2 regions of the Acidovorax sp. M2(2025) genome follow, and region 2 is predicted to be linked to the other one. Evidence: riboswitches for the same ligand, from Rfam matches in the RefSeq annotation. Region 2 holds a riboswitch; the other holds the start of a gene.

Region 1 (14,869 bases), 2.2 Mb from region 2:
AGCAGGCCGGCGTATTCGCCTTGTGAACCCGCGTTGGGCTGCAGGCTGATGCCCGCGTAGCCCGTGGCCTGGCACAGCCAGGCGCGCAGTTGCTCGTCCAGCGCTTGGTAGCCTTGCAGCTGGTCGGCAGGGGCAAACGGGTGCACGTTCGCAAACTCGGGCCAGGTGATGGGGATCATCTCGCTGGTGGCGTTGAGCTTCATGGTGCAACTGCCCAGCGGGATCATGCTGCGGTCCAGCGCCAGGTCCTTGTCGGACAGCTGGCGGATGTAGCGCAGCATGCCGGTTTCGCTGTGGTGGGTGTTGAACACCGGGTGCGTGAGGTATTGGCTGGTGCGGCGCAGCGCGGCGGGGATCAGCGGCTCCACGCCGTTTTCAAATGCGTCGAAGGTGGGCAGCGTCTGGCCGTCCTTGGCGAAGACCTTCCACAGCAGCTCGACATCGGCGCGCGTGGTGGTCTCGTCCAGCGAAAGGCACAGGTACTCTTCAAAGTAAATGCGCAGGTTGGCGCCCATGGATACGGCGCGGGCAGCGATGGATTTGGTAGCGGCGCCGGTGTGCAGGCTCAGCGTGTCGAAGGTGGCCTGTTCACGCACGGGGGCGCCCAGCTGCTTGAGGCCCTGGGCCAGGATGGCGGTGTAGGCGGCCACGCGCTGGGCGATGCGCTGCAGGCCTTCGGGGCCGTGGTACACGGCGTACATGCTGGCCACCACGGCGGGCAGCACCTGGGCGGTGCAGATGTTGGAGGTGGCTTTTTCGCGGCGGATGTGCTGCTCGCGCGTTTGCAGGGCCAGGCGGTAGGCGGGCTTGCCGTGCACGTCCACGCTCACGCCCACCAGGCGGCCGGGCATGCTGCGCTTGAACTCGTCGCGGCAGGCCATGTAGGCGGCGTGCGGGCCGCCCGCGCCCATGGGCATGCCGAAGCGCTGGGTGGTGCCGACCACGATGTCGGCGCCAAACTCGCCCGGCGGCGTGATGAGGGTGAGCGCCAGCAGGTCGGCGGCCACGATGAAGGCGGCTTGCTGGGCGTGGGCCTTTTCCACGTCGGCGCGCAGGTCGTCAATGCGGCCGCTGGTGGCGGGGTATTGCGCCAGCACGGCAAAGTACTCGCCCGCCAGCAGGGTGTTCCATTCTTCGGCCGAGTTGGCCAAACGCACTTCCAGGCCCAGGGGCTTGGCGCGGGTCTGGATGACTTCGATGGTCTGGGGGTGGGCGTCGCCGGCCACCACAAAGACATTGCTCTTGCTCTTGACGGAGCGCTTGGCCAGCGTCATCGCCTCGGCGGCGGCGGTGGCTTCGTCGAGCATGGACGCATTGGCAATGGGCATGCCCGTCAGGTCGCAGACCATGGTCTGGAAGTTGACCAGCGCCTCCATGCGGCCCTGCGAAATCTCGGCCTGGTAGGGCGTGTAGGCGGTGTACCAGGCGGGGTTTTCCAGGATGTTGCGCAGGATGACGCCGGGGGTGTGCGTGCCGTAGTAGCCCTGGCCGATGAAGCTCTTGAGCAGCTTGTTCTTGCCGGCGATGGCCTTGAGTTCGGCCAGCGCTGCGGCCTCGGTGGTGGCGGGCGGCAGGTCCATGGCGCGGCCCCGGGCGATGGAGCGCGGCACGATGGAGTCGATGAGCGCGCGGCGCGAGGCCTCGCCGATCACGGACAGCATGTGGGCTTCATCCGCCGCGTCGATGCCGATGTGGCGGGGCAAAAACTCGGCGGCGTTCTCCAGCGCGGAGAGGGGCAGGGCGGCGGTCATGGTGGGGCGGTGGTCTGCTATGAAAAGGGGAGCTGCTCGCGCTTGTTTTTAGCCAACCTCAGATCGATTTTGGTCTGAGATCGGCATGGATAAAGCGCAAGCAGCTATGGTTTTTGAGGCGCTTTGTGCGGCAAGCCCGGCGTTCAGGCGTTGGCGGCGAAGGCGCTGTAGGTCGTCTCGTCCATCAGCTCGGCCAGCTGGCCGGCGTCGGACAGCTTGACCTTGAAGAACCAGCCGGCGCCCAGCGGGTCGCTGTTGGCCAGGGACGGGTCGGCGCGCAGGGCTTCGTTCACTTCGACGATCTCGCCCGCGACGGGCATGTACACGTCGGCAGCGGCCTTGACGGATTCGACCACGCCGGCCACTTCGCCCTGGCTGTAGGTCTTGCCGACTTCGGGCAGGTCCACGAACACCACGTCGCCCAGCGCATCCTGCGCATGCACGGTGATGCCGACCACGGCAGCGGCGGCATCAGCGGCGTTGATCCACTCGTGTTCTTTGGAAAATTTGACGGTCATGGGGAAGCTCCTCAGGCAAAGGGGGTAAATGAAGGAATCAGCAATGTAGCGGGCGAACGGGGCGAATGGACGCCGTATGCGCTGCCGTCCGCGAAATCAGCCGCGGTAGTAGTTGGCCGGGACGAAAGGCATGGCCCGCACTTCCATCGGCACGGCCTTGCCGCGCACGATGGCGTTCACACGCGTGCCGATGGCGGCGTGGGCGGCATCCACGTAGCCCATGGCCACGGGCTCGTTCACCGTGGGGCCCAGCAGGCCGCTGGTGACCTCGCCGATCTTCTGGCCGTCCGTGCCTTGCAGCTCGGTGTGCTCGCGCACGGGCACGCGCTCCAGCGCCACCAGGCCCACGCGCTTGCGCTGCAGGCTGGCGGGGTTGTCGATCTGCGCCAGCACCTTGTCGGCGCCGGGGAAGCCGCCCGCCCGCGCACCGCCGGTGCGGCGCACCTTCTGGATGGCCCAGTTCAGTGCGGCCTCGGGCGGGGTGGTGGTGGTGTCGATGTCGTTGCCGTACAGGCACAGGCCCGCTTCCAGCCGGAGCGAGTTGCGCGCGCCCAGGCCGATGGGTTTCACTTCGGGCTGGGCCAGCAGGGCGCGGGCGAGCGTCTCTGCCTGGGCGGCGGGCACGGAGATCTCAAAGCCGTCTTCGCCGGTGTAGCCGCTGCGGGTCACAAAGCAGTCGCAGCCCGCAATGCTGAACGCGCCACCGGTCATGAACACCAGTTTTTCGACGCCGGGCGCCAGGCGGGCGAGGGCGGTGACGGCCTGCGGGCCCTGCAGCGCGAGCAGGGCGTGGTCGGGCATGGGCACGACCTTGCAGCGCTGGCCGATGCGGGCCTGGATGTGCGCGATGTCGCCCACCTTGCAGGCGCCGTTGACGATGACGAACAGCGTGGGCTCGCCGTCCACCACGCCCTGGTTGAAGAACATCAGGTCGTCGATGATGGTGCCCTCATCGGTCAGCAGCAGGCCGTAGCGCTGCTTGCCCACGGGCAGGTCGATCACGTCCACGGGCATCAGCGTCTCGAAGGCTGCAGCCGCATCGGCACCGATGAGCTTGAGCTGGCCCATGTGCGACACGTCGAACAGGCCCGCGGCCGTGCGCGTGTGCACGTGCTCGGCCATCAGGCCGGCGGGGTATTGCACGGGCATGGAGTAGCCGGCAAACGGCACCATGCGGGCGCCCAGCTCAATGTGCAGGGCGTTCAGGGGCGTGGTGAGCAGGGGGGCGGATGCGGAAGCGGGCGTGGCGGTCAAGGCGGAACTCCGGGCAAATGGTGGCCGCGACCCCATGGATCGCGGGATTTGCCCTGCTGTCCGCTTTACCTGAGAGATTCACCGCGGCGCCCTGGCTGGCCGCGCGGCTTGCTCCTTCGGTGGATGGCCCATCGCGCGATGCGGCGGGACCATCTCTCTCCAGCAAGGTAACGCCCGCATCGCTGCGGGCGGTTGCCAGTCCTTTTGCCTGAGCGTTCGGCAGCTGCCTGCGCCTTCGGCGGTGCCGCGCTGCCTTCGTTGCGAAGGTGGGGCACTCTCTCCTGACGGCCACGATTGTAATGCCTACTTGGCGTACACCAGGTCGCGCAGGCTCAGCGAAATGCCTGGCACGTAGGTGATGACCAGCAGGCACACCAGGATCACGCAGACGAACGGCAGCAGGTGGCCCACGATGCGGTCCAGCGAAATCCGGGCCACCGTGCACGCCGCAAACAGGTTCACGCCGAAGGGCGGGGTGATCATGCCCAGCGCCAGGTTCACCACCATGATCAGGCCGAAGTGCACCGGGTCCACCCCAAAGTGCTGGGCCACCGGGGCGAGGATGGGGGCGAGCACGATGATGGCGGCGCTGGTCTCGATGAACATGCCGATCAGGAACAGCGCCGCATTGACGCCCAGCAGGAACATGGCCGGCGATTGCAGCACGCCTTCCAGCCAGTGGCCGATCGCGTCGGGCACGCCGGCGCGCGTGATCAGAAAAGCAAACAGGCCCGCGTTGGCGATGATGAACATGATCACCGCGGACGAGATGGCCGACTTGCGCAGGATGGCGTACAAGTCCCGCAGCTTGATCTCGCGGTAAATGAGCACGCCGACCAACAGCGCATAGAACACCGCCACGGCCGACGCTTCGGTGGGCGTGAACACGCCGCCATAAATGCCGCCCAGGATGATGACCGGCATCAGCAATGCCCAGCCCGCCTGCAAGGTGGCGCGGCCCAGGGGCATGCGCCCGTCGCCGTCGTTCTTGCCCCAGCCCTTGATCTTGCAATACACCCACACGAAGCTCATCAGCGCCAGGCTGATGAGGATGCCGGGGCCGAAGCCTGCGATGAACAGCTCGCCAATCGACACCTCGGCGCTCACGCCGTACAGGATCATGGGAATGGAGGGCGGAATGATCACGCCCAGCTCGGCGCTGGTGGCCTGCAGCGCGGCCGCGTAGCTGGTGGGGTAGCCATGCTTGATGAGCGCCGGAATCAGGATGGCGCCGATGGCGAACGTGGTGGCCACCGACGAGCCCGACACCGCCGCAAAGATCATGCAGGTGAGCACGCAGGTCATGGGCAGGCCGCCTTGCACGCCGCCCACGATGCTCTTGGCAAACTCCACCAGCCGGCGCGAGATGCCACCGGTTTCCATCAGGTTGCCCGCCAGGATGAAGAAGGGAATGGCCGCGAGCGGGAACTTGTTGATTGAGGCGAACATTTCCTTCACCGAGATCAGCATGTTGGCGTTGGACACCTGGATGCCAACGATCGACGCGAGCCCGATGGACACCGCGACGGAGACGGTGAGTGCGAAGCACAGCACCATGGTGACGAGCATGGTGGGGGTCATTGCGCGGTCTCCAGTTCCTGGCGCTGCGGGTCAAGCCAGTTGCCCACGATGCCGACGGCGCTGAACAGGCCGCCCACCGGCATGGCGACATAGGCCCAGAACATCGACACCGATTCCAGCCCCGCCATCGACTGCACGCCGCCGCGCTGGGCGTAGTCCCAGCCGAACCACACGATGACCGCGATGAGCGCCAGCGCGGCCAGGCTCACGACCGCATCCAGCACGCGCCGCAGGGCGGGCGGGCTCCAGCGGTAGAGCACGTCCACGCTCACCATGGCGCCCTGGCGAAAGGCCGCAGGAATGGCGAGGAACACCATCCAGATCAGGCTGAAGCGGATCAGCACCTCGGTCCACTCGGCCGGCTGCTCCAGCACGAAACGCATGACGATCTGGAACATGCCCAGCAGCGATGCCAGGGCCAGCATCAGGCAGGCACCCGCCATGGCGGCGCCGGTGCTCCACCGTTCCCATTGAAGAAAGATTTTTTTCATGAATGAAAAAGCCCGTTTGCGCGCGGCAAACGGGCGTTGAAAGCCAGGACCAGGAGCAACGGGTGCGTCCGCCGCACGCGTTGCGGGTTACTTGACGGCCCGGATCTTGTCCAGCGCAGCCTTGCCGAACTGCTTTTCGAACTCGGCATTCACGGGCGCCAGCGCCGCCACGAACTTGGCCTTGTCCAGGTTGTCGATCACGGTCATGCCCTTGGCGCGCAGGTCGGCCACGCCCTTGGCATCGTCTTCGTCCACGCGGGCGCGGTTGGCCTTGGCGCCTTCCTTGGCTGCGTCGAGGAAGGCTTGCTTGTCGGCGGCCGACAGCTTGTCGAACGCGGCCTTGTTCATCAGGAAGATGCAGGGCGAGTACACGTGGCCGGTGAGCGACAGGTGTTTTTGCACCTGGTCAAACTTGGCCGAGATGATGACCGACAGGGGGTTTTCCTGGCCGTCCACCGTGCCTTGCTGCAGGGCGGTGAACACTTCCGGGAAGGCCATGGGCGTGGTGATGATGCCGAAGCCCTTGTAGGCAGCGATATGCACCGGGTTCTCCATGGTGCGCATCTTCAGGCCCTTCAGGTCGCCGGGCTCCTTCACGTCACGCTTGCTGTTGGTCATGTGGCGGAAGCCGTTTTCCGCCCACGCCAGCGCCTTGAAACCCTTGGCGTCAAACTTGGACAGCAGGTCTTGCCCGATGGGGCCGTCCAGCACGGCGCGGGCGTGCGCCTTGTCGCGGAACAGGAAGGGCACGTCCAGGATCTTCGTCTCGGGCACAAAGTTGGGCACGGGGCCGCTGGAGCTGAACGCCAGCTCCTGCGTGCCTAGCTGCACGGCCTCGATGGATTCGCGCTCGCCGCCCAGGGCGCCGTTGTAGAAGGTCTGCACCTTGTAGCGGCCGCCCGTGCGCTTCTCGACTTCCTTGGCAAACGTGTCGATGGCGACGCCCTGGTGGGAGTTCTGGGCCGTCGAGATGCTGATGCGCATGGTGGTCTGCGCAGCCGCGGACGCCACAAAGCCGAGCGCAAGGCCCAGGCCGACGACGAGTTTGGTCAGTTGCATGCTGTCTCCTGTTGGAATAGTGGGCGGGGGCGGAAGAACGCGCGGCGCCCCGCAGGGGCGGCCCCAGGCCTCGCACAAATTATGGCGGTGCAGCATCGCACCGGGCATCCGGGTTTGTGCTGGTAAGCGTGCTTATCAACTGCAGGGGGTTCTGGGCAGCCGTAGCGCCGGCGCATGGCGGCGCCCGGTGTCTTGCGTTCGGCGCGGATGGGGCGCTGCCGTGGTGCGCCCGCCGCCATGCCAACGGCCCCGCGCTGGCGGTAACCAGCCGGGGCCTTGCCATTTCGTGCACTCCGGTAAGAGCGCCTTGATGGAAGAAAGTATGCGCTGCGCGGTGGAGACGAATCTTCTGAATTTGGTGAGTATTGTGCCGATTGCAGAATAATTTTCTGCGTCAATCGAGTTGCGTGAATAATTAGCCCGATGGACCGATTGGACAGAAAAATTCTCGCTGTGCTGCAGGGCAACGCCCGCGCCAGTTTGCAAGAGATCGGCCAGGCCGTGGGCCTGAGCCCGTCGCCGTGCTGGGGCCGCATCAGGAAGATGGAAGAGGCGGGCGTCATCCAGGGCTACACGGTGCGCATCAACCCGCAGGCGCTGGACTTGGCCGACACGGTGCTGGTGCAGGTCACGCTGGACAGCCACTCCGACAACACGCTGGAAAAGTTTGGCGAGACGCTGGCCAGCATTCCCGAGGTGATCGAAGCGCACCTGGTGTCGGGCGACTACGACTACCTGCTGCGCATCGTGGTCAAGGACACGCGCGACTACGAGCGCCTGCTGCGCGAGAAGCTCTACAAGATCAAGGGCATCCGGCACAGCCGCTCCAGCTTTGTGCTGCGCACGCTGAAGAAGGCGGACCTGCCGCTGGGGTGAAAATTCTTGAATAAAAATGGCCGCCAGCGCTTTGCGGATAAGCGCAAGCAGCTACTGAAACAATAGCAAACTCGAGCGAGCCAGCACCGCTGGCCGCCTGCGGAGCACCGTCCATGAACCTGCGTTTTGTTGAAGCCTTCTACTGGGTGGCCTCCCTCAAGAGCGTGACGCGCGCCGCAGAGAAGCTGTTCCTCACGCAGTCGGCCATGTCCAGCCGCATCGCAGCGCTGGAGGAAGAGCTGGGCGTGCTGCTGCTGGACCGGCGTGACAAGCACTTCAAGCTCACTGTCGCGGGCACGCGGTTCCTGAGCTACGCCCGGCGCATGCTGGAACTGCAGCGCCAGCTCAAGGCCGAGATGGGTTCAGGGGCGCCGCTGGAGGTGTCCTTCCGCCTGGGGGCGATTGAATCGGTGCTGCATTCGTGGCTGATTCCATGGGTGGAACAGCTGCGCAAGGACAACCCGCTGCTGGAGCTGGAGTTGACGGTGGAGCCCACTCCCGTGCTGCTCGACCAGGTCCGCCGCGGCACGCTGGACGCAGTCTTTGCCGCACTGCCCGCGTCGGCCGACGGGATTCGCAGCCAAGCCCTGGCGCCCATGGAGATGGTGTTCGTGGGCAACAGCAAGCTGCACCGCAAGCGCAGGTACACGCTGCAGGACTTTGCAGACACCGACATCCTGACCTTCCAGCGCGGCTCCCAGCCGCATGTGTACCTGCTGGATACCCTGCGCCATGCGCAGGTGGAGCCGCGCTGCGTGCACACCATCTCGTCCATCTCGGCCATGGTGCAGTTGGTGCAGGGCGGCTTTGGCGTGGCCACGCTGCCGCGCCTGGCGGTGCAGCGCATGCTGGCCTTCCCGGACCTGCGCGTGCTGGCCTGCGACGCCGCGCTGCGGCCCCTGCCCATCCATGTGAGCTACCGTGAAGACCCGTCCTCTCCGGCGATGGAGGCCGTCGTTCGGTCGGCGCTTGCATTCATCGACGCACTGCCAGCCGCTGCACGCAAGCGCGGCTGACCTACCTCCCAGCATCGTTGAGCGCCGTGCCGCCCGCGCGCCGCGGGTCGGCGGCGCCGCGCCGTGGCCTTGCTGCGTTGCTGCGTTGCGGCGTCTGCAGGCCCGTCCCAGCGCTCAGGGTTATCCCTGAAACTGCGCTGGCGTGGTGCATAGGGGTTAACCCTTGGCACCAATTTGGTTCGCAATTCACCAATGGTGAACATCGAAAAAATCGATGAGCTGATAGAAAGTTTTTGAATTTGCCAGCCCGGTTGCACCCCCACACAATCCGCCCCAACGTCATGCAATTGACATTTCTCAATGCGAGGAAAAATGGTGGATTCAGCAGTTCAAGCCGCGGTGGAAGTATTCGGTTCCGAAGGCATCAACACCCCCGGCCATGTGCGCAGCGTGATTCGTGAAGGCGCCTGGGCGTCGCACACCAGCGGCCTGGCGCACGGCCGCGTGCAGGGCAACCTGGTGATCCTGCCCGAGGTGCTGGCTGGCGACTTCCTGCGCTTTTGCCAGCGCAACCCCAAGCCCTGCCCGGTGCTGGCCGTGAGCGAGCCCGGCCAGACGGCGCTGCCCTCGCTGGGCGAGGGCATCGACATCCGCACCGATGTGCCGCAGTACCGCGTGTGGCGCCACGGCGAGCTGGCGCAGGAAGTGGGCGACATCACGGCCCTGTGGCGGCCCGACCTGGTGACCTTCGTGCTGGGGTGCTCGTTCTCGTTTGAGGCGGCACTGCAGGAGGCCGGCATCAGCCTGCGCCACATCAACGAAGGCAAGAACGTGGCCATGTACCGCACGAACATCGCCACCGAGGCCGCGGGGCCGTTCGGCGGCGCCATGGTGGTGTCCATGCGGCCCATGCCCGCGGTGGACGTGATCCGCGCGGTGCAGGTCACCTCGCGCTTTCCCAATGTGCACGGCGCGCCGGTGCATATCGGCGACCCCGCCCTCATCGGCATTGCCGACATCGCCCTGCCTGACTACGGCGACGCGGTGGAGCTGATGCCGGGCGAGATTCCCGTGTTCTGGGCCTGTGGCGTCACGCCGCAGTCCGCCATCTTGAATGCCCAGCCGGCGTTTTGCATCACCCATGCGCCGGGCTGCATGTTGATCACCGACCTTCTCAACCACCACCTTGCCAGCTTCTAAGCGGCAACCCTCCAGGAGTCTCCTCATGAAAAAAATCGCACTGTGCATGACGGCCGCCCTCGGCATGGGCCTGGCCCAGGCCCAGGCCCAGGTCAAATGGGACCTGCCCACCGGCTACGGCGCCAACAGCTTCCAGACGCAGAACGTGCAGCAGTTTGCCAACGAAGTCGATCAGCTCACGGGCGGGAAGCTCAAGATCACTTTGCATCCCGGCGGCTCGCTCTACAAGGCCAACGAGATCAAGCGCGCCGTGCAGACGGGGCAGGTGCCCTCGGCGGAGTTCATCCTCTCGGGCGCGTCCAACGAGAACCCGCTCTTCGGGGTGGATTCCATTCCCTTCCTGGCGACGAGCTATGCCGACTCCAAACGCCTGTACCTGGCGGCCAAGCCCGCGCAAGATAAGCTGCTGGCGTCGCAGGGCATCAAGGTGCTTTTCAGCGTGCCCTGGCCTGGCCAATCCCTGTACTCGCTCAAGCCCGTGAGCACCCCCGCCGACTTTGTCGGCACCAAGATGCGGGCCTACAACCCGGCCACCACGCGCATCGCGCAGTTGCTCAAGGCCCAGCCGGTCACGATCCAGCTGTCGGAGCTGGGCCAGGCCCTGGCGACCAACACGGTGCAGAACTTCCTGACCTCCAGCGCCAGCGGCGTGGAGTCCAAGCTGTACGAACAGGTCAAGTACTTCTATCCGGTCAGCGCCTGGCTGCCGCGCAATGCCACGGTGGTCAACCAGAAGGCGTTTGATGCGCTGGAAAAGCCTTTGCAGGAGGCCGTGCTCAAGGCCGCCGCAGCCGCCGAAGCGCGGGGCTGGGCCACCAGCGAGCGGGTGGACAAGGAGTTCGTGAAGGAACTTGCCGCCAAGGGCATGACGGTGGCCGAACCCAGCGACAGCATCAAGAAGGAGCTGGCCGGCATTGGCGACGCGATGACGGCCGACTGGGTAAAGGCCGCAGGCACCGAGGGCCAGGCCATCATCGACGCCTACCGCAAGAAGTAAGTCCGCCCGCACCGGTCCCCGCGCGCGGCGGGGGCCGTGCCGGGCACGCGCCGCCGGCCGTTCACCGCGCCGCCGCTTTCCTTTCCTTTCCCTTCACTTTTCAAGCGTTACCGGGAGTACGCCATGGACAAACTCGTCCGCAATTTCTACAGGCTGCTGATGCTGCTGTCCGGCCTGTCCATGCTGGCTGCGTTCGCGGCCGTCACGCTGGGCGTTTTTGCCCGCGAGGTCATCCATCTGAACATTGATGGGCTGGACGCCTATGCGGGCTACGCCATTGCCGCTGCGCTGTTCTTTGCCTTGCCCGGCACGCTGCAAAACGGCGACCACATCCGCGTGACGCTGGTGCTGGACCGCCTGCCCGCACGCCTGCGCTCGGCCTTCGAGTGGTTCTGCCTGGCCAGCGCGCTGGTCCTCACGGTCTACATCGCCTGCTACGCCGTGCGCTCTGTGTGGATTTCTTACGCCACGCACGACATCTCGCCCGCGGCGGACGCCTCGCCTCTGTGGATCCCGCAGATCAGCATGGCCCTGGGCTGCATTGGCTTTGCGCTGTCGTTTGCCCACGCGCTGGTGCTGCGGCTGCAGGGCGTGGCCTTCATGGCCGTGTCCGAATCGGCCCGCTCCGAGTAACACCCGCAAGGAGAACACAACATGGACATCCTTATTGCTTTCGGCCTGATCGTGGCGCTGTTCGCAGTGCTCGGCTCGGGCCTGTGGATCGGCCTGTCGCTGCTGGCCGTGGCGCTGTTGGGCATGGAGCTCTTCACCAGCCGCCCGGTGGGCGACAGCATGATGCTGACCATCTGGGGTTCCACCTCCAGCTGGACGCTGACGGCGCTGCCGCTGTTTCTGTGGATGGGAGAGATCCTGTTCCGCAGCAAGCTTTCGAGCAACATGTTCAAGGGACTGGCCCCGTGGCTGGAGCGCCTGCCGGGCCGCCTGCTGCACGTGAACGTGGTGGGCTGCACCATTTTTGCCGCCATCTCGGGCTCCTCTGCCGCCACCTGCGCCACCATCGGCAAGATCACGCTGCCCGAGCTGAAGGAGCGCGGCTACCCGGAGGACATCTCCGTGGGCACGCTGGCCGGGGCGGGCACGCTGGGCTTGCTCATTCCGCCCTCGATCATCATGATCGTGTACGGCGTGGCCGCCAACGTGTCCATCTCCAAGCTGTTCCTGGCCGGCGTGATCCCGGGCCTGCTGCTGGCCGCGCTGTTCATGGGCTACATCATCGTGTGGGCCCTGTTCAACAAGGACAAGGTGCCTGCGCCGGACGCCCGCCTGAGCTTTGCGCAGAAGCTCTACGCCTCGCGCCACCTGATCCCCGTGGTCTCGCTCATCGTCGTGGTGCTGGGCGCCATCTACAGCGGCATTGCCACGGCCACCGAAGCGGCCGCGCTGGGTGTGGCCGGCTCGCTCATCCTCGCCAAGATCGAGGGCTCGCTGGACTGGGCGGCCTTCAAGGAAGGCCTGTTCGCCGCCTGCCGCGTGTACTGCATGATCGGCCTCATCCTGGCGGGCGCCGCCTTCCTCACGCTGGCCATGGGCTTCATCGGCCTGCCACGCCACCTGGCCGAGTTCATCGGCGCGCTGCACCTGTCGCCGTTCGCGCTGATGCTGCTGCTCATCGTGTTCTTCATCCTGCTGGGGTGCTTCCTGGACGGCATCTCCATGGTGGTGCTGACCATTGCCGTGCTGCTGCCCACGGTGGAGGCCGCGGGCTTCGACCTGGTGTGGTTCGGCATCTTCATCGTGCTGGTGGTGGAGATGGCGCAGATCACGCCGCCAGTGGGCTTCAACCTGTTCGTGCTGCAGGGCATGACGCGGCGCGAGGTCACCTGGATTGCGCGCACTGCGTTGCCCCTGTTCGTGCTGATGATCGCCGCGGTCATCATGACGTATTTCGCGCCCGATGTCGTGCTCTGGCTGCCCCGCCAGATGCAGGGCTGACCGGCTTTCGCCACCAGAACGCCGCCCAGGAGTCCTGCCATGAAAGCCCTTGTGTTGTTGCTGGCCGCGCTGGCCGCGGCCCCGGCGCTGTGCGCGCAGAGCGTGTGGAAGCTGGCGACAGGCTACCGCGCGGAGTCGTTCCACACGCGCAATATCGTGCAATTTGCCCAGGAGGTGGAGCGTGCCTCGGCCGGTGCGCTGCGCATTGAGGTGCACGCCAACAACGCATTGTTCAAGCTAGGCGACATCCCCCAGGCTGTGCAGGACGCCAAGGCCGAGGCGGGCGAGACCATCATGACCAGCCTGGTGCCAGGCATGCCCATTGCCGGCGCCGACGCCGTGCCCTTCGTGGTGCGCAGCTACGCCGACGCGCGCCGCCTGTGGGACCTGCAGCGTCCGTTGATCGAAGGGCACTTCGCGCAGCGGGGCCTGAAAGTGCTGTATGCCGTGCCCTGGCCGCCGCAGGGCCTGTTCTCGGTGGCGCCGGTCAAGTCGGCTGCCGACTTCAAGGGCACGCGCATGCGCACCTACAACCCCGCCACCGTGCGCATTGCCGAGCTGCTGGGCGCCACGCCGGTGGACGTGCCCATGGTGGAGGTCAACCAGGCGCTGGCCGCGGGCAAGCTCGACTCCATGATCACCTCGGCCCTCACGGGCGTGGAGAACCAGGTGTGGGGCCAGATCCGGCAGTACTACGGCATCAACGCCTGGTTTCCCAAGAACATCGTGTTCGTGAACCAGAAGGCATTTGACGCACTGCCGGCACCGGTGCGCCAGGCCGTGACGCAGGTGGCCGCCGAGGCCGAGGCCCGGGGCTGGGCGCTGAGCGAAACCATCGCGCAGGAGTCGGTGGGCGAGCTGCAGCGCAAGGGCATCCAGGTGGGCCGCGCGCCCGCCGAGCTGGACGCCGAACTCAAGCGCCTGGGCGAACGCTTCTCGCGCGAATGGGTGCAGTCCGTGGGCAACGAGGCCAACAAGATTTTCATTCCGTACTACTTCCAGCGCTGATCGCGCTGCCGGGCACGGCTCCGCCCCGCCTCGCGCATTGCGTGCTCGTTCGTCTTCTTATCTGTTCTTCCTTTCTTTCTGACGCATTTCAACACCATGCAAGCAACCAACACCAACCCCCATGGCAGCCGCTGGCAGTTCTGGATCGACCGGGGCGGCACCTTCACCGACATCGTGGGCAAGCGCCCGGACGGCACCCTGGTCACGCACAAGCTGCTGTCGGAGAACCCCGAGCAGTACAAGGACGCGGCGGTGGCCGGCATTCGCCACCTGCTGGGCCTGCAGCCCGGCGAACCGGTGACGCCTGACTTGGTGGAGTGCGTGAAGATGGGCACCACCGTGGCCACCAACGCGCTGCTGGAGCGCAAGGGCGAGCCCACGCTGCTCATCACCACACAGGGCTTCAAGGACGCGCTGCGCATTGCGTACCAAAACCGCCCGCGCCTGTTCGACCGCCACATCGTGCTCCCCGAGCTGCTCTATGCCGAGGTGATCGAGGCGCGCGAGCGCATCGGCGCGCAGGGGGCGGTGATGCAGCCTCTGGACGAGCCGGGGCTGCGCGGCGAGCTGCTGGCCGCCTATGGCCGCGGCCTGCGCAGCGTGGCCATCGTATTCATGCACGGCTACCGCTATACCGAGCACGAGCAGGCTGCAAAGCGCATTGCCCAGGAGGTGGGCTTCACGCAGATCAGCACCTCGCACGAGACGAGCCCGATGATGAAGTTCGTGAGCCGCGGCGACACCACGGTGGTGGACGCGTACCTCTCGCCCATCCTGCGCCGCTACGTGGACCAGGTGGCGAGCGAAATGCCGGGCGTGAAGCTGTTCTTCATGCAGTCTTCGGGCGGGCTTACGGACGCGGGCACCTTCCAGGGCAAGGACGCGATTCTGTCCGGTCCGGCCGGCGGCATCGTGGGGATGGCGCGCACGGCGGGGCTGGCCGGACAGGCGAAGGTGATCGGCTTCGACATGGGCGGCACCAGCACGGACGTGAGCCACTACGCGGGCGAGTTCGAGCGCGAGTTCGAAACCCACGTGGCCGGCGTGCGCATGCGCGCGCCCATGATGAGCATCCACACCGTCGCCGCGGGGGGCGGATCGGTGCTGAGCTATGACGGGGCCCGCTTTCGTGTGGGGCCTGAAAGTGCCGGCGCCAACCCCGGCCCCGTGAGCTACCGCCGCGGCGGCCCGCTGGCCGTGACGGATGCGAACGTGATGGTGGGCA
Region 2 (14,869 bases):
CGCCGCGCAGCCAGTACACCGACGTGAAGCCGCGCGATGCCGCAACCTTGGCGGCCTTGTATGCAGGACGTCCAGCACTTCCAGCACTTGGCCCCGTTGCAGGCAAAGATCACGGGCCTGGCCTTGTCGAGCGGGCCAGGCTTGTCCAGCGACTGGAAGTCATCCTCGCGGATGCGTTTGCCTTGTATTCCATTTCGGTGCGGGTATCCACCAGCACCGCGCCGCGCGCCAGCAGGCCGTCCGCTTCCTTGGCGCTCATGCGGCACAGGCGGGCTGGAGGGTGGTGAACAGCGCTTTGCCGCGCGCCAGCTCCGCGGGGTCGGCAGCGGTGGCGTGATGCCTTTGTATGCCGGGGCGGACATGCAGGCCGTGGAGCGCTTCATAGCGCAGGCCACGGGCGCGGCCGAGTAGCGCCGCCCGGCGCCCCGCGCGGTGCCTGGGCATTGCGCGCGAGGTGGGCGCCGCCGGCGGGCAGGCGGCTCAAGCCGCTCAAGCCGCCGTGCGCGACGGCACCAGGGCCGCGCCGGGGCGACGCCCCTGCACGCCCTGGAAGGCAAAGTCCACCTCCGGCACCCGGCCGCTCACGATGTCGGCCAGGGCCTGGCCCGAGCCGCAAGCGTGCGTCCAGCCCAGCGTGCCGTGGCCGGTGTTGAGGAACAGGTTGCCCAGGCGCGTGGCGCCGATCAGCGGCACGTTGCTGGGCGTGGCGGGGCGCAGGCCCGTCCAGAACTGGGCCTGCGCGGTGTCGCCCGCGCCGGGGAAGAGCTGCTCCACGCGGCGCACGATGGCCTCGCAGCGCACGGGGTTCAGGTGGCGGTCGTAGCCGTTCAGCTCCGCCGTGCCGGCAATGCGCAGGCGGTCACCGCCGCGTTCGCTTGTGTAGCGCGAGAACACGAGCTTGAACTCATCGTCCGTCAGGCTCACCTGGTGCGCCAAGCGCGCGTCCTTGACGGGCATGGTCACCGAATAGCCCTTGGCCGGGTAGATGGGCAATTCAATGCCCAGTGGCTGGGCCAGCAGCGGGCTGAACGAGCCCAGCGCCAGCACGAAGGCATCGCCGCGCACGCGCTCGAAGCGGCCTTCGGCATTGGTCACTTCCACATGGTCGATGCGGCCGGCCACCTCGCGCAGCGCGGTGATGTGGTGGCCCAGGCGGAATTGCACGCCTGCCGCCTCGCACAACCTGGCCAGTTCGCGGGTGAACTGGTTGGCGTCGCCGGATTCGTCCTCGGCCGTGTAGGTGGCGCCGGCCAGCTGCGGGCGGATGTGGGCGAGGGCCGGCTCAATGCGCACGGCCTCGTCGGCGCTGATGACCTGGCGCTCGCAGCCCAGCGCACGCATCTGCTCCGCGGGGGCGAGCGCGCCCTCGAATTCCTGGGCGTTGGTATAGAAGTGCAGGATGCCCTGCGTGCGCTGGTCGTATTGGAGGCCCGTGGCCGCGCGCAGCTGCTGCAGCACGCTGCGGCTGTAGGTGCCCAGGTTGACGATCTGCTCGATGTTGTGGCGCGTGCGCGCGGGCGTGCAGTTGCGCAGGAAGGACAGGCCCCACAGCCACTGCCGCATGTCCGCGCGCAGGCGGAACAGCAGCGGTGCATCTTCCTTGCCCAGCCACTGCAGCACCTTCAGCGGCGCGCTGGGGTTGGCCCAGGGCTCGGCATGACTCACCGAGATCTGTCCCCCGTTGGCAAAGCTGGTCTCGGCGCCGGGTGTGGCCTGGCGGTCGATGACGGTCACCTCGTGGCCGCGCTGTGCAAGGAAATACGCCGAAGTCACGCCGAGCAAGCCGGCACCCAAAACGATCACGCGCATGATTTTCAAAGCCTTTCTGGGCTCTGGCGCTTGATGGATGTGCGCAGACAGCTATAAATTTAATAGCATGCAGCTGGCGCGCTTCCGCCAAGCTGCCGCTCCCCCTGTCCTTGGTACCTGAGAGATTCACCGCGCACCCACCCGGGCTGCGGCTTGCTCCTTCGGTGCGCTACGCAGCCCCGTGGTGTCCGGGGCGGTGGCGTCTCTCCAGACGGCTTTTGAAAAAAGATGCAGTACGGAACCTGAGCGTGCATGGGAGTTTGCGCCTTCGGTGACGCGGGCGGTGCCGCGTGCTCTCCTGCGGGGCTGATTCTAGGAAGCACTGCGGCGCCCACCGGCATCTTGCCGTGCTAATGGCCGGCAATCGTTGCTGATGCGAGCAGGGCCGGGTGGCCATAATCCGTCGCACTGCTGTTTCCCTCCACCCAACCAACGGCCTGCGCCCCGCACGCCAGGATGCCTTCCATGCCCGACACCGCTTTTGATGCCTTTGCCGCCGCTGCCGTCCTGACCATGGCGCGCCAGGGGCGCATGCCCCGGCCGCTGGACTTGCCCGCGGGGCTGCGGCCGCGGGACGCCGCGCAGGCCTATGCGGTGCAGGACGCGGTGGTGCGCGAGCGCGCGGAGGTGGCCGGCTGGAAGGTTGGGGCCGCAAGCCCGCAGGCCCAGCCCGCGCGTGCGGCCCTCACCCGCGATTCCGTGTGGGTGGCTGCCGGAGAGCCGCCGACCGTCCGGCTCGCGGCCGCGGATTTTGCGGTGGTTGGCGTGGAGGCCGAACTGGTCTATGAGCTGGGCGCCGACCTGCCTCCCCGAAGCACACCGTACGGCCCCGAAGAGGTGCTGGCTGCCGTGGTTTCGGTGCGCGCCGCTATCGAGGTGTGCGACACCCGCTTTGCCGCCTGGGCGCGACAAGGCGAGTGGAGCCGGCTGGCCGACCAGGCCTGCCATGGCGCCCTGGTGGTGGGCTCCGGCTCCGCCGACGTGGCGGCGGTGCGGCCCCTGCAGCAGCCGGTCTGCCTGTGGGTGAATGGCGAAGCGGCGGTGCGGCACGCTGCAGGCGGCAACCCTGCGGGCGACCCCTTGCGCCTGCTGGCATGGCTGGCCAGCGGCGGCGCCGCCAGCCTGGGTGGATTGCGCGCAGGCCAGTGGGTGACTACCGGCTCCTGCACGGGGACGGTGCTGGTCGCACCCGGCACCGAGGTGGTCGCAGACTTTCCGGGGCTCGGGTCCGCCGTGCTGCGCGTGGACTGAGGCGTTCACGCGCCGGCCACCCGCCGTGCGTCAGTGGCGGTACGGGTTGTCGGGGCGGCGGTCGTAGCGGTTGGGCACGCCGTCGCGGTCGTGGTCGCGGGGCCGCTCGTAGCGATTCGGGATGCCGTCACCGTCGCGGTCCCGGTCATACCGGTTGGGAATGCCGTCGCCATCGCGGTCCCACCCGCCGGGGCGCATCTCCCAGCGGCCGCCGTGCTCCACCCAGCGAGGCTCGCGGTAGTAGTAGCCCGGGCGGGCCTTCACCCAGTAGCCCTGCAGCCACACATAGCGGTGTCCGCGCCATTCCCAGTGGCCGGGCACCCACACCATGCCACGGCGGGCATGGGGCATGACTTCGTGGCGGGGCGGCGGCGGCGGGCCGTACTGGACAACGACGGGCGCGGCCGGGCGGTATTGCGGGGGCGGACCCGACTGGATCACGACAGTGGCGCTGGTCTGTGCCTGCGCCACGGTGGCGGTGCCCAGGGCGGACAGCAGGGCGACGGAAACAGCGGCGAGTGCATTGCGGTGCATGGTGGTCTCCTTGGCGCCTGTTCAACGTTCTCACGCGGGTTCTGGAGGACATGTCCGAGGCGTCTGACAAGTGATTCCTTGCGGAACCGGAGCCTTCATGGTGCGTGCGGGTTGTCAAGCCGGTGTAGGCGTTTGGCGAAGACTTGTGACGTAGTGTTTCCCGACCGTGCGAAAGGCCGCAATTCCGTGATGTTTTTCACGCTGCCGCCGCCCGCCGGGTCAGCGCCACCAGACGAGGGCGGCCACCGTGAGCAGCGCCACCCAGGCGGGGTGCCGGCCGTCCGTTGCAAAGAACACCAGCAGCCCGCTGGCGAGCGTGGCGGCGCCCGCCACATCGGCCACCCAGGCGTCCAGGTCGGGGTCCGCAGGCACGGTGCCCAGGCGCCACAGCAGCGCGCTCAAGGCCCAGCCCAGCACGGTGGCCAAGTGCCAGGTGCCCCACAGGATGCGCACCTGCCGTTCGCGCAGCACCGGCTGCCCCGCGGTGGGCACCACGCCGCGCGTGCGCAGCGGGCGGAAGACCCGCAGTTCCCCGACCACCGAGTGGGCCGCACCCACCACCGCGAGGCCCACCGCCGCCAGGACCAGTGCGGTGTTCATGCCGGCGAATGCGGCCCGCTGCCGTGGATCTGGGGGTGGTGCGTGTGCACGCGCGCGCCCAGCAGGGTGAGCAGGTGCATGAGGCCCATCCACATGCGTTCGAAAACGGGCATCTCGCGCGGCACCTGCACCAGATGTTCCCCCAGCACGCGCTGGTGCGCTGGCGGGGTGAGGGGCACGGGGGCCTTGGTGCCGAAGTCGAACACCGGCCGGGTGAACGGCTCCACCTGCCAGGCCTGCATCTCTGCCAGCACGGGGGCAATGTCGCGCGCATAGGTGGGCACGGCCAGGTCCGGGCGGGCCAGCCCCAGGGCCTGGTAAGCCTGCAGCACCTGCGCATCGCGCTGCGGATCGCCCGCCGGCCGCAGCAGGGCCGACCAGGCGCTGGCCACGTGGTGCCGGAACGGCGCGGACAGCTCGCGGGTACAGCCGAAGTCCAGTACCCCCACCGCGCCGTCCGGCGTGAACACGAAGTTGCCGGGGTGCGGATCGGCATGCACCCTGCCGAGCACGAAGGTGCAGTGCAGGAACCAGTCCCACAGGCGCTGCCCCGCCTGGTCGCGCAGCGCCTGGCGGGGCCGCGTGGCCAGCCAGGCCTGCAGCGGCTGGCCGGGCAGGAACTGCTGCGTGAGCACCTGCGCCCGGGTGTGCGACAGCACGGGCCGCGCGATCACCACACCGGGCTGTGCCGCGTGCTGCGCAAACCACTGCAGCTGCGCCGCCTCCTGCAGGTAGTCCACCTCGCGCAGCAAGGTGGCCTCGATCTCGTCCATCACCGCCTGCACAACGGGTGCTTCCGGCAGGGGCAGGTCGGTGTGGGCCAGGGTGCGCAGCACGCCGCGCACCAGCTGCATGTCGCTGGCGATGGTGCTGGCGATGCCGGGGTACTGCACCTTCACGGCCACCGTGCCGTGGCCCGCCAGCTGGGCGCGGTGCACCTGGCCCAGGCTGGCGGCGGCAAACGCGGTGGGCTCGAAGTGATCGAACAGCGCCTCCGGCTCCTGGCCGAACGCCTGGCGGAACACGCGGCCCACCAGCGCGCGGTTCAGCGGCAGGGCCTGGCAGTGCGCGCGGGCCAGCTCGCGCCGCACGCCCTCGGGCAGCAGCTGCGGGTGCATGCTGAGCAGCTGCGACACCTTCAGCGCCGAGCCGCGCAACTGCCCCAGCGCGCCAAACAGGATGCGGCCCACGGCGGCTTCATGCTCGGCCTGGGCCGCGGGTGTGCGGCGGCGGGTGCGGTGCCCCACCTCGGCCATGCCGATGCGTGCGGCGGCCAGCCCGGTGATGGCGCTGCGGGCCAGTTTGCTGGTGCGCGGGGCGCGGTCGCTAACCATGCTGTGCCAGGCGCTGCGCCGTGTCGCGGGCGATGACGCGGTGGAAGGGCGTGACCACCGCCATGTAGGCGTGGCCCAGCAGGTTGTGGATGTGCACCACGGTGCTCAGCACCACGGTGGGCGCGGCGCCCGGGGCTGCGGCGCGCTTGCAGATGGAGACCTGCACGTCCAGGTGCCGGTCGTCCTGGCCCATCACCACTTCCGTGTCGCTCAGGTGCCGGATGCGGAAGATGCCCACGCGGTCGCCCACCCGGTAGCTGCGCGCGTCGTTCAGCGCGCGGCCGCTGGCGGGCGGGTGGCCGTCGTGCAGCTGGCCCAGGTCCTTCAGACCGACGAGCCGCACGGCCTGGTTGCGCACGGCCATGAGCGCGCGTGTCCACGCCGGGGTGCGCGCGGCCACGTCCAGCCACGCCTGCAGCGACGGGCGCTCCGGGTGCCGGTCGGCCACCTCATAGGCATCGAAAAAGTGGGCGCCGGGCAGCGTGGCGTGGATGGCGGTGCCGGGCGGCACCTGCGTGGCGCGCACGGTGGGTACAGCCTGGGGGGGCGAGGTGGCGGTCATGGGGTGCCCTTCCTCTTTTTGCTGGCGGAGGCTGCTGAAGGCCGTGCTGCACGGGGTTTGCGGGCGGGCGCGGGCGGCGCGTCCTCCCCGGCCTGCTCCCGCCGCGGTGCGCTGCCCACCGTCTGCCGGGCCAGCTGCAGCAGCCCTAGCAGCCCGCTGCGGTGCTGGGCCATGCGGGCCATCTGGCTGCGCAACACAAAGCCGCCCAGCTGCAGCACCCGGTTGACCAGGCCGCTGCGCAGCGTCTGCACCAGCACGCCCAGCGAGAGGTCCACCAGCTGCGCGGTGTCGGCAAACTCGTCGGAGGTGTCGCCCAGCCAGTACGTGACCACACCGGCGAGGTAGTCGGTGTACAGGCTGCCCGCCACGCCCTTGAAGTCGCAGGGCTCGATCTCGCCGCTGGCCTCGGCGGCCTCCAGAAAGCTGGCCACCGCTTCGCGCAAGCGCTGGCGCGCGGCCAGCGGCTCGGCCAGCATGGACAGGGGCGAGCGCTGGGCCAGCGTGCGCACCTGCGCCACGAATTCCCGGTCGGCCAGCAGGTGCTCGAGCACCGCGTCCGTCAGGCGCTGCAGCTTTTCCTGCAGCTGGTAGCCAGCGAAGCCCGGGGTCTGCAACGCGGCGTCCAGCGCCTGCTGCACCGCGTCGTCCAGGTAGCCCACCACGATGCGGTCCTTGGTGGGAAAGTACTTGTAGATCGTGGCGTCGCCAATGCCGGCGGCGCGTGCGATGTCCTTCATCGTCGTGCCGTCAAAGCCCTGGCGGGTCATCAGGTCCACCGCGCTGGCCAGGATCTGGCGGCGCGTGGCCTCTTGCTGCTGGCGGGTGGTTTTCATTTCATAAAAATGAAGTTTTAAGTTGATTAAAGAATAGTTATTTTTGTTTAAAGCGTCAAGCGCGTTGTTCTGCGGCCGGCAGGGACGCGCACGGCCGTCCCTGCCGAGGGCCGGCGTCAGAGGTTGGTGCAAGGGGGAAGCCGCCGCGGGGCCGGCAAGGGAAAGGGGCCGCTGCCCCGGCGCGCTGTTGCAGCGCCCCGGGGCGGCCTCGCGGTCAGTGTTCTTCGGTGACGCTCAGGCCGCGGCGGAGGCGGTCGAGCCAATTGTTCAACCTGTTCACCACGCTGTGGCGCAGGCCGAAGAGGCCTTCCATGCGCGCAAAGCGGACCAGGTGGCGCAGCTGGGCGTTGATCTTGGATTGGCCCGTCACCTGGGGCTGGACATAGAACACATGGCCCGCGAAGCCGGCCACGTCGTGCAGGATGGCGTCGTCCACGACCAGCACCAGCACGCCAGGCCAATGCGCGCAGCCATAGAAGGCGATGCGCAGCTGGTTCATGGTGCGGTCGATGAGGCCCGCATCCAGGGCGGACGCATCAATGGCTGCGATCAGGGTCCCTTCCGTGCACAGCTCGCGCGCGGCGCGATGCACGCGTTCCACGTCCAGCATGGGCTGGTCGCGAAAGAAGTGATCGATCCAGGAGCGCATGGACACCGGCGTGGGCGCTGCAGCCAGTGCCGTCCCATCGGCCGTCTGGGGCTCCCGCTGCGCGGTGGGCAGGTCAATGACCAGGGTCTGCGGCGATGCGACCGTGGAGGCCAGCATCCGGTGGGCGATGGCCGTGCATGCAGGGCCATGATTCGTCCACGCCGACGTGGAAGCAATGAACACATGCATCATGCGCCTTCCTTCTGAGCGCTGCCCCGCGAATGGAAGGGCGTTGTCTGCAGGATCGCCCGGTAGTAGGCGAGCACCCCGCCTTCCAGGAAAACGAGGTCCTTGCGCGAGCGGTACAGGTAGAGGGCCGAGAGCAGGGTGCCCAGCCGCAGCGCCAGGGAGGGCTTGGTGAAATAGTCTTCCAGCGACTGGTAGAACATGCCTTTGGACGGGCGCAGCGTGAGGTGCCGGCGCAGCAACGGGTTCTTGATGAGCAGAGCGTCCACCGCCGACATCTTGTGGAACACGATGTCCCGGCAAATGTCGTCCACCATCGAATACGGCACCTGGTCAAACATCACGAGCTTTTCGAAGTCCGCGACGAACTGGCGCAGGGGGCCCTGCTGGACGGGTACCTTGGCGCGCTGGAGGATCCGGATGATGGCTTCGAACCGCGAGGCCGAATCAACCACCGCCTGGGACGGCAGCTGGAACTGCTCGCGGTCAGCGGAGTACTTGGAAACGAAGCGCTGCATGGCGCGCAGCGCGGACTCCTGGCTCACCTTGAGCGCGGGTTTGCGCCGGAGGGGGAGCACGGCCGTCCAGGCCCTGCGCAAGGTCGGTGCTCCCTTCAACTGCTCGACAAGCACACCGCTTTTGGCGCTGTTGAGCAGGGCCCGGGTCATGAGGGTCTGGGTCAGGGCAAAGGGATTGACCTTGCGGGGCACTCCGGCCGCGACGGCACGGTACGCCTGCTCGAGGTCCTCGAACTCGTTCCAATGGAGCAGATGCGTCTGCGGGACAAGGTTCCACACGGAGCGCTTGCACAGGTACATGCTGCCGGTGGGGTACGCAGCTTCGCTGTACTTGAGCGAATTGGCGGTATAGAAGCCGCTTTGATCGGACAGCGGAAACACCGAGGGGGAGAGGACCGAGGGGGCTTCGACATTGTTGTCGCGCATCAGCCCGGCCACGGGCATGGTCTTCAGGCTGAACGTCACGCCTGTGTCGGAGTAGCGCGACGGCACGCAGTTGTGATAGTCGTCGAACCACAAGCTCTGCATGGTGGTGAGGGGAAAGAAGTCCCCAAACCGCTTCACGGCCTCGTGGAAGTTCCTGGGGAGAAATACCCGGTCGTGAATGATGCAAAGATTTGGATGCCGCGCCTCCTGGGCCAGGCGGTTCTTCTTTTCACCAATGCGCAGCGGCGGCGCGGGAATGTCTTCTCCCACGATGCGGACCTTGTCGAAGTATTTGAAATTGGCGCCGGGGCGCCCGCACAGCAGGATCTCGGCCGTGGGCACGTCCAGTTCCAGGATCCGCTCCACCGTCTTGTTCAGCGGCGTGGCGTCCTCGGGCCCCACGGGAATGCCGAAGGTCCAGGCATCCAGGCCCGCATCCTGCTCGGCGGGCAGCAGGGCCGTCTTGGTGAACCAGCGGATGCCGTCGTCGGTCGCTGCCTCGCTCTGCAGTGCCCCCGCGAAGTAGTCCCGTGCAAGAAACGGGGTGTCCACGAAATCCGCCGCCATGCCGATGCGCCCACCCACCGGCAGGGCGTGCGCAGCGTCCCAGAGGATGAGCGGTGCCAGCGGCGAGTCGCCCTCGACGCCGTAGAAGAGCAGACAGTCTGCCTGGAACTGCAAGAACCGCGAAGTGGCATTCACGTGCCGGATCCGCAGGTCGGGCTTGCCCGACTCCAGGTTGCGGAAAGTGACGAGTGCCGCCGTCTGGGCGAGTGCCTTGCATACGGCGCGGGGCACCGCCGCGCTGTGGGCGGGCCTGAAAGAAGCCACCTTGGACATGTGGCGCAATTGAATGATGGGCATGGGGTGAAGGTGCTGGATGGGGCCGGGACGGCCCGCGCAACTGCGGCGCTCGCCGGGAGCGCGTGCGTGATGGCGCGGGCCTTTCCCGGCAATTGCCGCAAGCATGGTTGGTGGCTAGACGGACAACCGGCTGGGCGCCGGGCCGCCCTGCGGGGCGCGGGCCACGGCAAAGCCCCGGATGGGTTTGTAGAAGTTGTCGTTGATCTGGGTGGTCGATATCACGGCCGCGCGAAACCGGCGGTACAGCTCTGCGTCCGGCTTGTGGGCTGCGGGGCTGGCCAGGAAGTCCGACAAGGAGCCCTGGTGCGTCAAGCCTGCGAATCCGTAAAAGGCCTTGCCCATCACATGGGTTGCCACGCCCTGGTGGATGGCGGACAGCCCCACGGTCGAGTTGATGACCACGGCGCCGGCGGCGTGGTCCAGCAAGGTGGGCAGGTGCTGGTCGTGCAGCACGTAGACCCGGTCCGCCAGCCCCAGGCCGGCGGCCTGCTTGCGGATCCAGCGGCCATACTCACGGTACGCCCGGTCTAGCGGGTGGTGCTTGAAGGCCAGCACGTGGTCCTGAGGGGCATGCTGGGCGAACGCCTCCAGGGTCTGCACTATGAATTCGCGCACGTCAGCATAGCCGCTATGGACCGTTACCTGGGCGTCGTTGTGGACCTGCAGCGGCACCAGGACAAACTTGCCGCTGAATGGGCCGACCAGCAGTTCTTGCAGCCCTCGTTCCCGGGACAGGAAGTACAGCTTGCGTGCGTATCCGCGCAGCCAGCGGCCGGCCTCTGCGGGCACGTTGAGGCTGCGGTGGTGCCGGTAGAAGGGGGTCAAAGGCCATAGCAGCGCTGCCATCAGCCAGTAGGTGCAGGCCTGCACGGCCATGGCCCGGAACGTCCCCGGGCGGGCGGGCAGAAGGCCCGGCTCCCCGTCCCCGAGGGGCCAGTCCGCGTACGCGGTGGCCACGGTGGGCAGCGCGCTGTGGCCGTTCACGCCGCCGCGTTCGCAGGTGATGAAGGCCGGCCGGAAGTAGCCCTCTTCAAACACCCAGACCGCCACCCCCAGCGCCTTCGCCAGTTCGATGGCCACGCGGTGGATCGGGCGGCAGTCCCCGAAAAGCCATACATCGGTGATCCCGTGGGCCTCCAGCAGCGAGCGCAGCGCGCCTTGCAGCTTGTCCGCACGGCGGGTGAACAGGCGCCCCGTGGGAAAGAACGCGACATCCCCGCCATTGAAATTGAGCTTGCGAACCGTGGCGCCTTGCGCACGCAGCCACTTTGCGGCCCTCCAGAAGAAGGGTCCCACCGGACCCTGGAGAAGCACGACCCGGCGCCCGTGCCAGTTTTCCTGGAACAGCGGGTGCTTCATGCCGCGGACCTCCGCCGGAGAAGCCAGCCCCGCAGGCGACCCACCTGCAGGCCGGCGCGGCCCATCGCAGCCGCAGGCCGCATCTGCAGCCGTGCGAGGTAGTCCATGGCCGTGAACACATCCATGGCCAGGCCGGTGTCGGGATGCACGTAGGTGGGGTAGAGACCCAATGCGCCGTAGACCAGCTCGCTCAGCTCGAGCTGGCGCGAGCGCCGGGGGCAGGGCTGCAAGTCTTCGGTCAGGCCCCATCCCGCGTAAAACGGCTGGGCATGGCAGACCACCGGCTTCCCGGCGACCAAGGCTTCAAAGCCGGACAGGGAGTTCAGCACGTGCACTTCGTCAAACCATGGGAGTGCGTCCTGCAGGCTGACGCCTTCCATCACGGCGTCGGCCCACTGACCGGCGTCGTCGTCGGCGCCCTGGCGCAGCCCTGCAATGACATCGGGATGGCGCTTGTAGGCGATGAACGCCGCAGGGTGCCTGGCGCGCACCTGCGCCAGAAGGTCCCGGTTGGTCCGTACGGGCGTGCGAATCCCCAGCAGCGCCGCGTCGTCGGCAACTTGCCCGATCACCAGGACCTTGCGGCCGGGGTGGGCTTGGCAGCGGTCCAGGCTGCTCCACGCCTTGCCTGCGGGCAGGTTGTACTTGCTGAGCTTGTGCAGGCGCAGCGCGCGGATGAGACGCAGGCCCATGGCCCGCTGTGCGTCGCTGAAGGGCCGCGTTTCCAGCAGCGCTTCCAGGTCGGTCGGGCTGTGGCCCCAGTGGTGCAGGCCCTGCGTGTCAAAGGTCCAGGAAATGGGGGGTGCAAATGCAGCACCCAGGCCCACTGACCGCAGAAAGCCGTCTTCCACGCGCACAACGGTCGGGCTGCGGGCATGGAACCGCGCCGGCAGAACCCCAGCGCCCCACACGAAAACGCGTGCGCCGTCCGGCAACTGCCTCGACCAGGCCCGGATGGGGGTCACGCGCGCGCGGGTAAACGCTTCCAGACGCTTGCGCTTGAGGGGGCTGAAGCCGAAGCAGAAGTCCATGGCCGCGGCTCAGTTGTTCATCGTGTTCACTGCCGCCGCCGGCGACACCAGCGAGCCCACCAGCAGCAGGAACTTCTGCAGTTCGGCCGCCTGTGCATTGGCCACGTACACGATGTCGCCGCTGCTCACCGGCGTGTTGCGCATCACGAACAGGGCCTCCGGGCGGCTCAGGTCCAGGCGGTAGACGGTGGCCTCGCCGTTGCTCTGGCGTGCCAGGAACACCTCGGTGGGCGCGGCCCGGCTGTCGACCAGACCTCCCGCGCGCGCCACCGCTTGGGCCAGCGTGATGCCGGTGGCCTCGTAGGGCACCTCGCCCTGCTTGTTGACGGCGCCCAAGGCCACGAAATGCTGGGGCTGGTGGTAGAGGGTCACGACGTCGCCGGCGGCCATCACGACGTTTTCCCGGTGCTCGCGAATCACACGCTGCAGAGGCAGCTCCACCGTGGTGCCGGCCCGCGACAGCGAGACACTGACCTTTTCAACAGGCGCTGAAGCCCCGCCGGCAGCGGCAATCACGTCCAGGAGCCGTTCGTGCTTTTGCGACAGCGGATGGCGTCGGGCCGCGCGCACTTCGCCCACGATCGTGACCTCCTGGGCCACGCCGTTGACCCGCACAAGGGCCTGCGGCAGGTTGGCCCGGCCCTTGAGCGCTTCGCCAATCTGTGCTTCGACCCGCTGGGGCGTCTTGCCCACGACCTGGAGGCGCCCCGCAAACGGGACGTTGATGGACCCGTCCGTTTGCACGATCTGATCCGGCAGTTGCAGGGACCGGGCGCCGCCGAGGTTGTCGGCGGCCCCGGCCAGCAGCATGGCCGGCGCCGCCTCCAGGAGCGTCACCTGCACCACCTCGCCCACGGCGATGGTGTCGCGGTAGGCGGCCGCAGCGCCGAGCTGGGTGAAGCTGGTCTTGCGCTGGTCGGCCAGGGACGCAAGCCGCTGCGACTCCGGCAGATCGAGACGAACCAGATTCACGCCCGGCACGGACGACTGCAGCTGATCAGCCGCCGGGCCCGAGCGGGGCAGAAAGGAGGCATCGGAGGCGCAGCCTGCTACGGCGGCGCCGACACACAGGGCGAAGGCAATGGATTTCATGGAAATGGAGTGGGCGTTCAGGGCGTGCCGGGGTACTTGTCATCCGCCGCGCCGGGCAGCTTCACCACGACATTGACCGCGTCGGTCAGCGCTTCAAAGTCGGTCGGCTCCAGCGGCTTCAGGGTCACGATGTCGCCGGCGCCGAACTCCCTTCCTGACATGCGGATGCGGCCGCTGACGACCACGGTGACTTCAGTGGCCAGCTTGTGGAAATGCTGGGCCTCCCTGTCGCCCGCCTTGTACGTTTTCACCGCCACTTCGACCGCGTGGGTCTGGACCACGCTGGGGGTGAAGCTGCCCACGAACCAGCCTTTGACCATCTGGGAGAGGTGATGGACTTTCACGCCGCGACCTGCTGCATGTGTGCGTCTTCGAAAGCCGCGATCTGCCGCTCGGACTTGAGGGGCAGGTAGTGGCGCGACTCGATGGGCAGCGCCCCCACCTTGCGACCCTTGAGCAGCAGCTCGTTGAGCAGCGGGGCCACGTAGTACCGGCCTTCGTGGTGCGCGTCCTTGCGGATGGCCGACTCGATGGCGTCAATGAAGTCGCCAACCCTGCGAAACCAGAAGAAGCCGGTGGTGGCGTTGCGGCTGATGGGCATGCACTGCGCAGCCTCGCTGACCAGACCGTCCTGCACCTTGACGTAGGAGTAGCGGGGATGGACGGAGGGGAAAACCAGGGTTGCTGCGTCGTACTGCTTTGCGCGGAAGCCGGCGACCAGGGCCCCCAGGGGCTCGTCGATGAACTCGTTGGCGCTTACGATAACCAGCTCGTCATTGGCGTCCAGCTCGGCTGCAGCCAAGAGGGCCGTGCAGGCTGCGCCCTTGGTGTTGCTGGGCACCTTGACCAACGCGGCTCCCGGGCTGATCAGGTCGGCAATGCTTGCGAGCCGGTACTTCTTGACGTCCTGCGCGAGAAACGCGAAACAGACCTTCCGGTCCGGGATCTCGTGGACCTTCTGGCAGAGCTTTTCCAGCAGGCATTCGCCGTCCATTTCACTCAGAAAGCCGGGGTATTCGCGCTGGTCTCGGCCCTTGTTGCTGGCGGCCAGGATGAGAACATGGGTGGTGTGCATGGGAACTCCTCCTGTGCCGTCACGCGGCGATCTGCGCCGTGCTCAGGACGTTGATCTCGTTGATGCGGGCCATGATGTTGGTGATGTTCGTGTCCGCCACGTCCTCGACAACGAGCACGTGGGCGCCGGAGGCCATGGCCGCCTTGATGCCGTTTTCGTTGTCCTCCACCACCAGGCATTCTTCGGGCTGCAGCGCGAAGCGCTCCATGGCCTTGAGGTAGATGTCCGGCGCCGGCTTGGACTTGGCAACATCCTGGTTGGACAGCATCAGGTGCAGATAGGGGGCGAGGGCGGCCTTCTCCATCATCAGTTCGACCGTTGCCCGGATGGAGTTGGAGCAGACGGCGAGCTTGAACCCATTGCGCTGCAGCTGCGACAGCGCTTGCTCCTGCAGGAACCGCGGACGGCAGAGCGTATGGACGATCTCCACCGTGTACTGCTGCTTCAGGTCGTTCAGGAATGGGTGCAACGCGCGCGGCAGGCCTTTTTCCACGCTCAGCATCTCCAGCTTCTTTTTCGTGGGCAGGCCATCGAAGGTCGTCTCGTGCTCGTGGCGAGAGATCTCCATGCCAAAGTGGGCGAGTGCCCGGTTCAGCGATTCATAGTGCCAATCCTTGGCCTCGATGAGTACGCCATCCATGTCGAACAAAACAGCCTTGATCATTGCGGTGGCCTTGCAAGTGGGTGATTCATGCTCATGCGTGCCTCAGGAGCGCACGGGCGGCTTCTGGCAGGTCGGTGCAAAG

The links. Region 2 has a riboswitch for glycine ahead of ACOYR3_RS03720 (D-amino acid dehydrogenase). Riboswitches for the same ligand answer to the same signal wherever they lie in the genome.
Region 1: another riboswitch for glycine. It lies ahead of gcvT (glycine cleavage system aminomethyltransferase GcvT); the one in region 2 lies ahead of ACOYR3_RS03720 (D-amino acid dehydrogenase).

Annotation. Positions count from the first base shown of each region.
Region 1 covers NZ_CP186262.1:3,004,061-3,018,929, reverse strand. Annotated here, with positions in the region: gene gcvP (aminomethyl-transferring glycine dehydrogenase) at 1-1,751, opposite strand, end outside; gene gcvH (glycine cleavage system protein GcvH) at 1,895-2,269, opposite strand; gene gcvT (glycine cleavage system aminomethyltransferase GcvT) at 2,366-3,523, opposite strand; glycine riboswitch at 3,570-3,696, opposite strand; glycine riboswitch at 3,710-3,817, opposite strand; gene ACOYR3_RS14010 (TRAP transporter large permease) at 3,827-5,104, opposite strand; gene ACOYR3_RS14005 (TRAP transporter small permease) at 5,101-5,595, opposite strand; gene ACOYR3_RS14000 (TRAP transporter substrate-binding protein) at 5,683-6,654, opposite strand; gene ACOYR3_RS13995 (Lrp/AsnC family transcriptional regulator) at 7,078-7,530, shown strand; gene ACOYR3_RS13990 (LysR family transcriptional regulator) at 7,644-8,546, shown strand; gene ACOYR3_RS13985 (putative hydro-lyase) at 8,862-9,686, shown strand; gene ACOYR3_RS13980 (TRAP transporter substrate-binding protein) at 9,712-10,683, shown strand; gene ACOYR3_RS13975 (TRAP transporter small permease) at 10,807-11,316, shown strand; gene ACOYR3_RS13970 (TRAP transporter large permease) at 11,338-12,636, shown strand; gene ACOYR3_RS13965 (TRAP transporter substrate-binding protein) at 12,676-13,644, shown strand; gene ACOYR3_RS13960 (hydantoinase B/oxoprolinase family protein) at 13,741-14,869, shown strand, end outside.
Region 2 covers NZ_CP186262.1:797,691-812,559, forward strand. Annotated here, with positions in the region: gene ACOYR3_RS03715 (hypothetical protein) at 110-259, opposite strand; gene ACOYR3_RS03720 (D-amino acid dehydrogenase) at 490-1,809, opposite strand; glycine riboswitch at 1,904-2,030, opposite strand; glycine riboswitch at 2,031-2,120, opposite strand; gene ACOYR3_RS03725 (2-keto-4-pentenoate hydratase) at 2,275-3,060, shown strand; gene ACOYR3_RS03730 (hypothetical protein) at 3,091-3,594, opposite strand; gene ACOYR3_RS03735 (hypothetical protein) at 3,814-4,194, opposite strand; gene ACOYR3_RS03740 (ABC1 kinase family protein) at 4,191-5,528, opposite strand; gene ACOYR3_RS03745 (DUF2867 domain-containing protein) at 5,521-6,090, opposite strand; gene ACOYR3_RS03750 (TetR/AcrR family transcriptional regulator) at 6,087-6,923, opposite strand; gene ACOYR3_RS03755 (hypothetical protein) at 7,138-7,764, opposite strand; gene ACOYR3_RS03760 (hypothetical protein) at 7,761-9,566, opposite strand; gene ACOYR3_RS03765 (capsule biosynthesis protein) at 9,681-10,925, opposite strand; gene ACOYR3_RS03770 (beta-3-deoxy-D-manno-oct-2-ulosonic acid transferase) at 10,922-11,956, opposite strand; gene ACOYR3_RS03775 (polysaccharide biosynthesis/export family protein) at 11,966-13,048, opposite strand; gene ACOYR3_RS03780 (hypothetical protein) at 13,066-13,392, opposite strand; gene ACOYR3_RS03785 (hypothetical protein) at 13,389-14,123, opposite strand; gene ACOYR3_RS03790 (HAD family hydrolase) at 14,143-14,787, opposite strand; gene ACOYR3_RS03795 (hypothetical protein) at 14,819-14,869, opposite strand, start outside.